DNA from 2 places in the Acholeplasma hippikon genome. Region 1 is predicted to be linked to the other one. Evidence: a T-box and tRNA genes for the amino acid it is inferred to sense, from the RefSeq annotation. Region 1 holds a T-box; the other holds one or more tRNA genes.
What was found. A T-box is a leader RNA that pairs with one kind of tRNA and senses whether it is charged. The one in region 1 lies ahead of asnS (asparagine--tRNA ligase), so its partner is inferred to be a tRNA-Asn.

Region 1 (4,440 bases):
ATATGAAGCAATTCTAAAACAACAGAAATTAGACGAGTTTAAAAATCGCGCATATGAAACTGAAATCCGTACACTTTATGGACAAGAGTATCAATTTCATAAAGTAAAAAGAGTTCATGATTATGAACTTGCCGACAAAAGAAATGTGTTTTATGATGATAACAAACTATCTCCAGGTAAAAAAGGGGATGTTCTTTTAGCGTTTGAATCACCATTTCCACAAATTCCAGTTGCTCATCATCTAGTTACATTCTATTTTGGAGGGCATGCAGCATTAGTTGCTGATAATAATACAGTTATTGAATCCACAGGCATGTCATCAGGTGGAATCAAAGACATGATTAAAGCAGTACTTCACCGTGGATATGATGAGGAAAATGAACTAAACTTATCGGTTCAACAAGTGCCTAATTATTGGATGTCAGTCTTTAGACATAATGGTGAAGTAGAATATCCGTATTATGGTAAGTATTATCGTAATGAATTTTATGCAGTAAGAACAAAATTTGAAGACATAGATAAACGTGAAGAGCATATTGATTTAGCAGTTGAGTTTGCATCTGATAAAGTTGATAGAGGACTATACAACTATTTATTTTTTCTAGACACAAAATATAAATTCTACTGTACAGACTTAGTGACAAGAGCATATGCTTCAATCAACAAGTTAGAAAACACAAATTATAACTTAAACGAAGATGGATTTATTTCATCAGATTATGATATTTTATTATCAAGCGACACATATATTACAATCTATAAGGAAACAAAAGGCGATGTCATACATATATATTATTTAGAAGACGTTGCGTAAGGGGGAAATATGGATACAACTCAAATCATCTTAATTATTATTGGTATTATTTTATTAGCCGTGCTAATTTTAGTCATTTTTTTACTAACTAAAAAACCAGCAATCGTTAAACCGAATAATGAACAAGATACAGAAGCTAGAATTAGATATCAACAAGAATTAATTAGTAAACTTGAGACACTCAAAGTTGAAGTAAGTAAAGAATTAGAACTGATCAATCAAAAGTCTAAAGGTGAAATCAAGGACGAGCTAAACGCATTTAAAGAAATCATAACAACCAAAGTAACAAGTGATATGACTCAAATTAATGAAAAGGTTGAAAAGCGTTTAACAGAAGGATTTAAAACTTCTAAGGAAACCTTTGATGAAGTTTTAAAAAGACTTACTGTGATTGATACAACGCAACGTAATATTGAAAAATTATCAACAAACGTAGATGAACTTTCACGATTATTATCAGATAAGAAATTACGCGGTATGTATGGCGAAGGCCAACTTTATATGATTTTAAATAATGTTTTTGGTGAAGGTAATCACGAGTTATATGAACCGCAGCATAAATTATCCAATGGAACTTTAGTAGACGCGATGATTTTTGGCCCAGAAGGTGTAGGAAATATTCCTGTAGACTCTAAATTCTCCTTAGAAAACTATTTACTTATGAACAATCATGAAGCAAGTCAAGATGAGCGTAACCAAGCAACAAAAGATTTCAAAGCAAATATCAAAAAGCATATTGATGATATTGCCGGTAAATATTTAATTAAAGGCGAAACATCAGATCAAGCGATTATGTTTATTCCAAGTGAAGCAGTTTTCTCGGAAATTCATGCAAAATTCCCTGAGTTAATTGAATATGCTCAAAACAAGCATGTTTGGATTACGTCTCCAACCACATTTGTATATATGTTAACAATGATTGTTGTGATTTCATCTAATGTTCAAAGAGAAAAAAATGCAGAAAAAATGTTAAAAGAACTACAATCGTTATTTAATGATTTTGAATTATTCTTTAAGCGCTGGGAAGATGTTAAGAAGGCCGTTGATAAACTATCAACGACAACAGAAGCATTAGATAAACCGATGTTTAGATTAAATAAAAAGGTTTATAAAATAGAAAGTTCAAATTTTGAAGCATTAAATGAACCCGATGAAGTTGAATAATTAATATATTTTGATATAATTGATATGAAATCGATGAAGAGACAAGTAATATAAATGATACTTTTTAGAGAGTTAATGGTTGGTGCAAATTAACAGTTAGTTTATATGAATAACACTCGGAGAGACAGAAGAAAGTGTTTATTACATGAGTAGACCTGTACGTTAAGCTTAGCGTCATTAAGTTATAAAGTGCGTATGAAAATACGAACTAAGGTGGTACCGCGAAAGATTTCGTCCTTAGACTTATTTTAGTCTAAGGATTTTTTATTTATAAGGAGGAATGTAAATATGAAGTTAACCGTAAGAAAGATTTATGAAAATCCAGCAAAATTTGCTGATTCTACAGTTGTATTATCAGGCTGGGTTAGAAACCACAGAGATCAAAAAGAGTTCGGATTTATCAACCTAAACGATGGTAGTTTCTTTGAAACAATTCAAGTCGTTTATGAAAGAGATAAAACAGAAGATTTTGAACAAGTTACTAAATTAACAGTTGGATCTGCAATTGAAGTTGTGGGTACATTAGAATTAACACCAGATAGAAATCAACCATTTGAAATTAAAGCAACTAAAGTAACACTATTAGGTGGAGCAGATGAAACATATCCTATTCAACCTAAACGTCATACAAGAGAATTCTTAAGAGAAGTTGCTCACTTACGTCCAAGAACAAATCTTTTTAGTGCTGTTTTCAGAGTAAGAAGTATTGCAGCTTTTGGAATTCACAAGTTCTTCCAAGAAAGAAATTTTGTATATGTTAATACACCACTTATCACTGCAAATGACGGTGAAGGTGCTGGTGAAATGTTTAAAGTAACCACATTAAATTTAGACAAACTACCAAGATTAGAAAATGGCGAAATTGACTATTCTAAAGATTTCTTTGGTAAACAAGCAAACCTAACTGTAACAGGACAATTAGAAGGTGAAGCTTATGCGATGGCATTTAGAGATATCTATACATTTGGTCCTACATTTAGAGCAGAAAATTCTAATACAACAACGCACGCATCAGAGTTCTGGATGATTGAACCAGAAATAGCATTTGCTGATTTAGAAGATGATATGCAATTAATCGAAGAAATGGTTAAATACGTTGTTAAGTACGTCTTAGATAGTGCACCAGAAGAAATGGCATTCTTTGATAAGTTTGTTCAACCAGGGTTATTAAAGAAATTAAATGATTTATTAACATCTAAATTCAATCGTGTAACACATAAAGAAGCAATTGATTTATTAATTAATTCAGGCGTTAAATTTGAAAATAAACCAGCCCATGGCAGAGATTTAGCAAAAGAACACGAAAAGTTCTTAACTGAGACTTATTTTAAATCACCAGTGTTTGTTACTAACTGGCCAAAAGACATTAAAGCGTTCTATATGAGATTAAATGATGATAATGAAACAGTAGCAGCCGTTGACTTATTAGTACCAGGTTCAGGAGAACTTGTTGGTGGATCTCAAAGAGAAGAAAGATTAGATGTTTTATTAAGCCGTATGAAAGAAATGAATGTGCCAATTGCTGATCTTGATTGGTACTTAGATTTACGCCGCTATGGTGGATGTAAACATGCTGGATTTGGATTAGGATTTGAGAGATTCTTAATCTACATCACAGGGGTTGAAAACATCCGTGATGTGATTCCTTTCCCAAGAACACCTAAAAATATTTTATTCTAAAATTAAAAGAAGCATTGACTGCTTCTTTTTTTTGTGATAGTGTGCAAAATCAGCACGTTTTGAAATAAAAAAATTAAAGAAAACGATTACAAAAAACAAAGGTTCAATAATTAACTAAAAGATTGTTAAAACTTGTTTTTTTTTAAGTATTATCATATAATGATATACGTAGTTGGAGGAATGACTTATATGAAATTTTCAAATAAATATTTCTATAATTATAATTTAACAATTACCAACGAGCGATTCGTTTCTTTTTTAATCTAATTTTTTATGTCCATTTGTGTGGACATTTTTTATGGAAAAAATAAGAAATAATATAAAATCAAGGAGCTAAAGAAATGCAAATTAAACTAGAAGGATTAACAAAAGTCTTTTCAGATTTAAAATCAAAAACCGAAACACGCGCAGTTTCAAATTTAGATATTGTTATTCCGTCAGGTAAGTTAGTTGGCTTATTAGGGCCATCTGGATGTGGTAAATCTACTACTTTATACATGATTTCAGGTTTACTATACCCAACAGAAGGTAGAATTTACTTTGGGGATGAAGATGTAACAGAATTATCTCCAGAACAAAGAGGAATTGGATTAGTATTCCAAAACTATGCGTTATATCCTCACATGACAGTAAGAAAAAACATTTTATTCCCTTTAGAAAATATGAATGTTAAAAAACTTGCTATCGAAAAAGCGTATAAACAAGCACACATGCTAGTAGCTAAGGAAGAAGCAGAAGCTTATTACGGTTACTTAGAAAAATCTGAGTCATTAAAGAATAAG
Region 2 (4,440 bases), 200 kb from region 1:
ATAGACTTTTTGTCAACAAAATATAAAGAATTTTTTACTTCTTTTTCTGATCCTGGGTAAGCCGTAAATTCTTTTCCTTCTAAGAGTCCTAAGCGACCTAAAAAACGTGGGGCTGCACAAATCGCTCCAATCACTTTTTCGGCCTCATTAAACGCTAAAATTGCGTTTTTAATCACTTTTTCGTCATCAATGATGTGGTTTACATAGGGTCCACCTGGAATGAGTAAAAAATCGTAATTTTTAAAGTCTACTTCATCCATGTGAAGATCACAAATAACCTTTTGTTTGTATGAGGTTTCAACAATTAAATTGTGGTTAATTGTCGCAGAATCAATCTCAAATCCTGCTCTAACAAGTAGTGCACGTGTAGATAACGCTTCGTTATCCTCCATGCCATCGGAAAAGATAAATAAACCTTTCATTTATAATACCTCCAATATTTTTCTAACTTCCTCACTCAATATTTCATCAAATGAACTTTCTAATTTCACGTAATCATCAATTTGATTATTTGAACCAATTACATCACTAACAATTTTAAGAGAAATCACATTTTTATTAAATTTATACGCAACTTGGAAAATTGCTGCACCTTCCATATCCGCTACATATGGGTTATTATTTATTAAAGTTGTTGAAAATTTATCGCCCGTGAAAAGCGGAACAAATGTAAAGTTAGAGAACTTATTCTTTAGTAGTTCGAGAACTTTAAATTTTGCTGGATATTTAGGAACTTGACCTATCTCATAATTGAACACAGTTAAATCAAAATCATGATAACTTGCTTCACTGACTAAATAAGTAGCGTGTTTTTTAACATGCGCACCTCCAGCAATCCCTGGATTAATGATTAAATCAATATTAAATTTAGTGAGTGCATAAGCTGTTGCCATACTTGCATTGGTTTTACCAACACCTGAAATCATAACTAAAACTTCGTGATTTTGAATTCTTCCTTTGTAAATTTCAAAAGGTGTTTTTTCTACTAAATTTAAATTTTTAACTAAAGCACTTGCTTCGTCCATCATTGCGCATATAATTAATGTCATTTATTTTTTTTCTCCATAAATTGTTTTAACATACCAACAATTAATTCAACAGCTACACTATGACCATCATCATTTGGAATAATAATATCTGCGTAGCGTTTTGTTGGTTTTACAAATTGATAATGCATTGGTTTAACTGTTGATAAGTATTGTTCAATCACAGATTCTAAGCTGCGTCCACGAGATACCATATCACGTTTTAAACGACGAATGAATCTAATGTCATTGTCTGATTCAACAAAGATTTTTAAATCTGCTAAATCACGTAATTTTTTATCTGTTAATGCTAAGATACCTTCAACAATAATAACAGGTTTAGAATGTACAATTTCTACTTCTTTTGCACGTGTATAATTCTTATAGTCATATGTCGGTTTAGAAATACTTTTACCGGCTAGTAAATCTTTAATATGTTGGAAAAGCAATTGATTATCTAGCGCGTTTGGATGATCATAGTTAACTTTAATTCTTTCTTCCATTGTCATATGTGACTGATCATTATAGTAATCATCTTGGTTGATATCTAAAACATCATCTAGTCCTGCGTTTTTAATAATTGATTGAACAACTGTAGATTTTCCAGATGCAGATCCACCTGCTACAATAATTAAATATGGTTTATCCATTTGGCGCCTCACTCATTTTTTTTACTCTAATATTATATATCATAACATTGTATTTATTTAAGGATGTGGTAAATAATTTTTTATTTTCCCATAAAAAACAAAAAGAGTCCTAAGACTCTTCCAATTTTAAGAATGGCGCCCACCGCCTGGCTCGAACAGGCGACCCCCTGATTAACAGTCAGGTGCTCTAACCAACTGAGCTAGGTAGGCTTCAATGCTATTTATATTATATCATAATGAGATAATGCCTGGCAACGTCCTATTTTTGCTATTTGTATTAACTATCTTCGGCGCTGAGGTGCTTAACTTCTGTGTTCGGGATGGGAACAGGTGGATCCACCTCGCCATCGTCACCAGACATATACTCTCAAAACTAGATAAATGATTTTTCAGAAATGTTTATTTGTAAATTTAATTACTTAAGGTTAAGTCCTCGACCTATTAGTATCAGTAAGCTAAACACATCACTGTGCTTACACACCTGACCTATCAACCTTGTCGTCTTCAAGGGGTCTTACTAATTGGGAAATCTCATCTTAAGGTGGGCTTCACGCTTAGATGCTTTCAGCGTTTATCCCTTCCATACATAGCTACCCAACTGTGGCACTGGAATGCCAATTGGTGCACCAGAGGTATGTCCATCCCGGTCTTCTCATACTAAGGACAGCTCCCTTCAAATTTCCAACGCCCACGATAGATAGAGACCGAACTGTCTCACGACGTTCTGAACCCAGCTCGCGTGCCGCTTTAATGGGCGAACAGCCCAACCCTTGGAACCTACTCCAGCTCCAGGATGCGACGAGCCGACATCGAGGTGCCAAACCGCTTCGTCGCTGTGAACGCTTGGAAGCGATAAGCCTGTTATCCCCAGGGTAACTTTTATCCGTTGAGTCACGGCCCTTCCATTCGGTACCGTAAGATCACTATGTCCGACTTTCGTCCCTGCTCGACTTGTTTGTCTCGCAGTCAAGCTACCTTCTGCCATTGCACTCTATAGAACGATTTCCGACCGTTCTGAGGTAACCTTCGAGCGCCTCCGTTACTCTTTAGGAGGCGACCGCCCCAGTCAAACTGCCCACCAGACACTGTCCTCCCGGATCCACTCCGGCGAGTTAGAAACTAAGTGCACGAAGGGTAGTATCCCAACGACCGCTCCATCGATACTAGCGTACCAACTTCATAGCGTCCTACCTATCCTGTACATCTTACACCCAATTTCAATATCAAGTTACAGTGAAGCTCCATGGGGTCTTTTCGTCTAATCGCGGGTAGCCGGCGTTTTCACCGGCAGCTTGATTTCACCGAGTCTGTTGTTGAGACAGTGCCCAAATCGTTACGCTTTTCGTGCAGGACGGAACTTACCCGCCAAGGAATTTCGCTACCTTAGGACCGTTATAGTTACGGCCGCCGTTTACTGGGACTTCAATTCAATGCTTTAGGTTACCCCTGACATCTCCTCTTAATCTTCCAGCACCGGGCAAGCGTCACCCTCTATACTTCACCTTACGGTTTTGCAGAGAGCTGTGTTTTTGCTAAACAGTCGCTTGGGCCTTTTCTCTGCGACTTAATTTTTTCATTTAAGTCCCCCTTTTCCCTAAGTTACGGGGTCAATTTGCCGAGTTCCTTAACAACAGTTTTCTCGCGCGTCTTAATATATTCTACTCACCCACCTGTGTCGGTTTACGGTACGGGCAGTATAATGATTAACCCTAGAAGCTTTTCTAGAGAGTCTGAACTCGTACTCCATCAAGCCTCAGCCTTATGTGTCCCGGATTTGCCTAAGACACAGCCTCGTACTCTTTTCGCTCAATCCACTAAGAGCGGGAGCCTATCCTCCTCTGTCACTCCATCAGTCATTACACTGGTACTAGAATCTCTACTAGTTATCCATCGGCTACGCTTTTCAGCCTCACCTTAGGTCCCGACTTACCCAGGGCGGACGAACCTTCCCCTGGAAACCTTGGGTTTATGACGGACAGGATTCTCACCTGTCTTTTCGTTACTCACACCGGCATTCTCACTTCCCGCCGCTCCACATGTCCTTACGATCATGCTTCTCCGCAACGGGAACGCTCCCCTACCACTTAAAATATTCTTTACTTTAAATCCGCAGCTTCGGTAATATGCTTAGCCCCGGTACATTTTCGGCGCAGAGTCACTCGACCAGTGAGCTTTTACGCACTCTTTAAATGATGGCTGCTTCTAAGCCAACATCCTGGTTGTTTGTGCATCTCCACTTCCTTTTCCACTTAGCATATATTTTGGGACCTTATCTGGCGGTCTGGGCTCTTTCCCTTTTGACCACGAACCTTATCACCCGTAGTCTGACTGCTAGACGCATTTGCCGACATTCGTAGTTTGATTGTGTTCAGTACCCCGAGGTGGGGCCATCACACATTCAGTGCTCTACCTTCGACAAATCTTTTTTCTAACGCTATCCCTAAAGATATTTCGGGGAGAACCAGCTATCTCTGAGTTCGATTGGAATTTCTCCCCTAGCCACAAGTCATCCGAGCTGTTTTCAACCAACACCGGTTCGGTCCTCCATAAGGTACTACCCTTACTTCAACCTGCTCATGGCTAAATCACCCAGTTTCGGGTCTACATCACACAACTTAGTCGCCCTATTCAGACTCGCTTTCGCTTCGGCTCCGGACCTTCATCCTTAACCTTGCTATGTAACGTAACTCGCCGGTTCATTCTACAAAAGGCATGCCATCACCCATTAACGGGCTCTGACTATTTGTAAGCACACAGTTTCAGGT

Region 2: it has a tRNA-Asn gene. The T-box ahead of asnS (asparagine--tRNA ligase) is inferred to sense a tRNA for this amino acid. The anticodon was not compared.

The regions. Positions count from the first base shown of each region.
Region 1 covers NZ_LR215050.1:1,087,511-1,091,950, forward strand. The annotation lists gene EXC59_RS05375 (hypothetical protein) at 1-814, shown strand, start outside; gene EXC59_RS05380 (DNA recombination protein RmuC) at 824-1,978, shown strand; T-box leader at 2,003-2,220, shown strand; gene asnS (asparagine--tRNA ligase) at 2,267-3,658, shown strand; gene EXC59_RS05390 (ATP-binding cassette domain-containing protein) at 4,000-4,440, shown strand, end outside.
Region 2 covers NZ_LR215050.1:1,285,953-1,290,392, reverse strand. The annotation lists gene EXC59_RS06370 (DJ-1/PfpI family protein) at 1-422, opposite strand, end outside; gene EXC59_RS06365 (5'-methylthioadenosine/S-adenosylhomocysteine nucleosidase family protein) at 423-1,049, opposite strand; gene udk (uridine kinase) at 1,046-1,687, opposite strand; tRNA gene EXC59_RS06355 (tRNA-Asn) at 1,809-1,885, opposite strand; rRNA gene rrf (5S ribosomal RNA) at 1,922-2,033, opposite strand; rRNA gene EXC59_RS06345 (23S ribosomal RNA) at 2,097-4,440, opposite strand, start outside.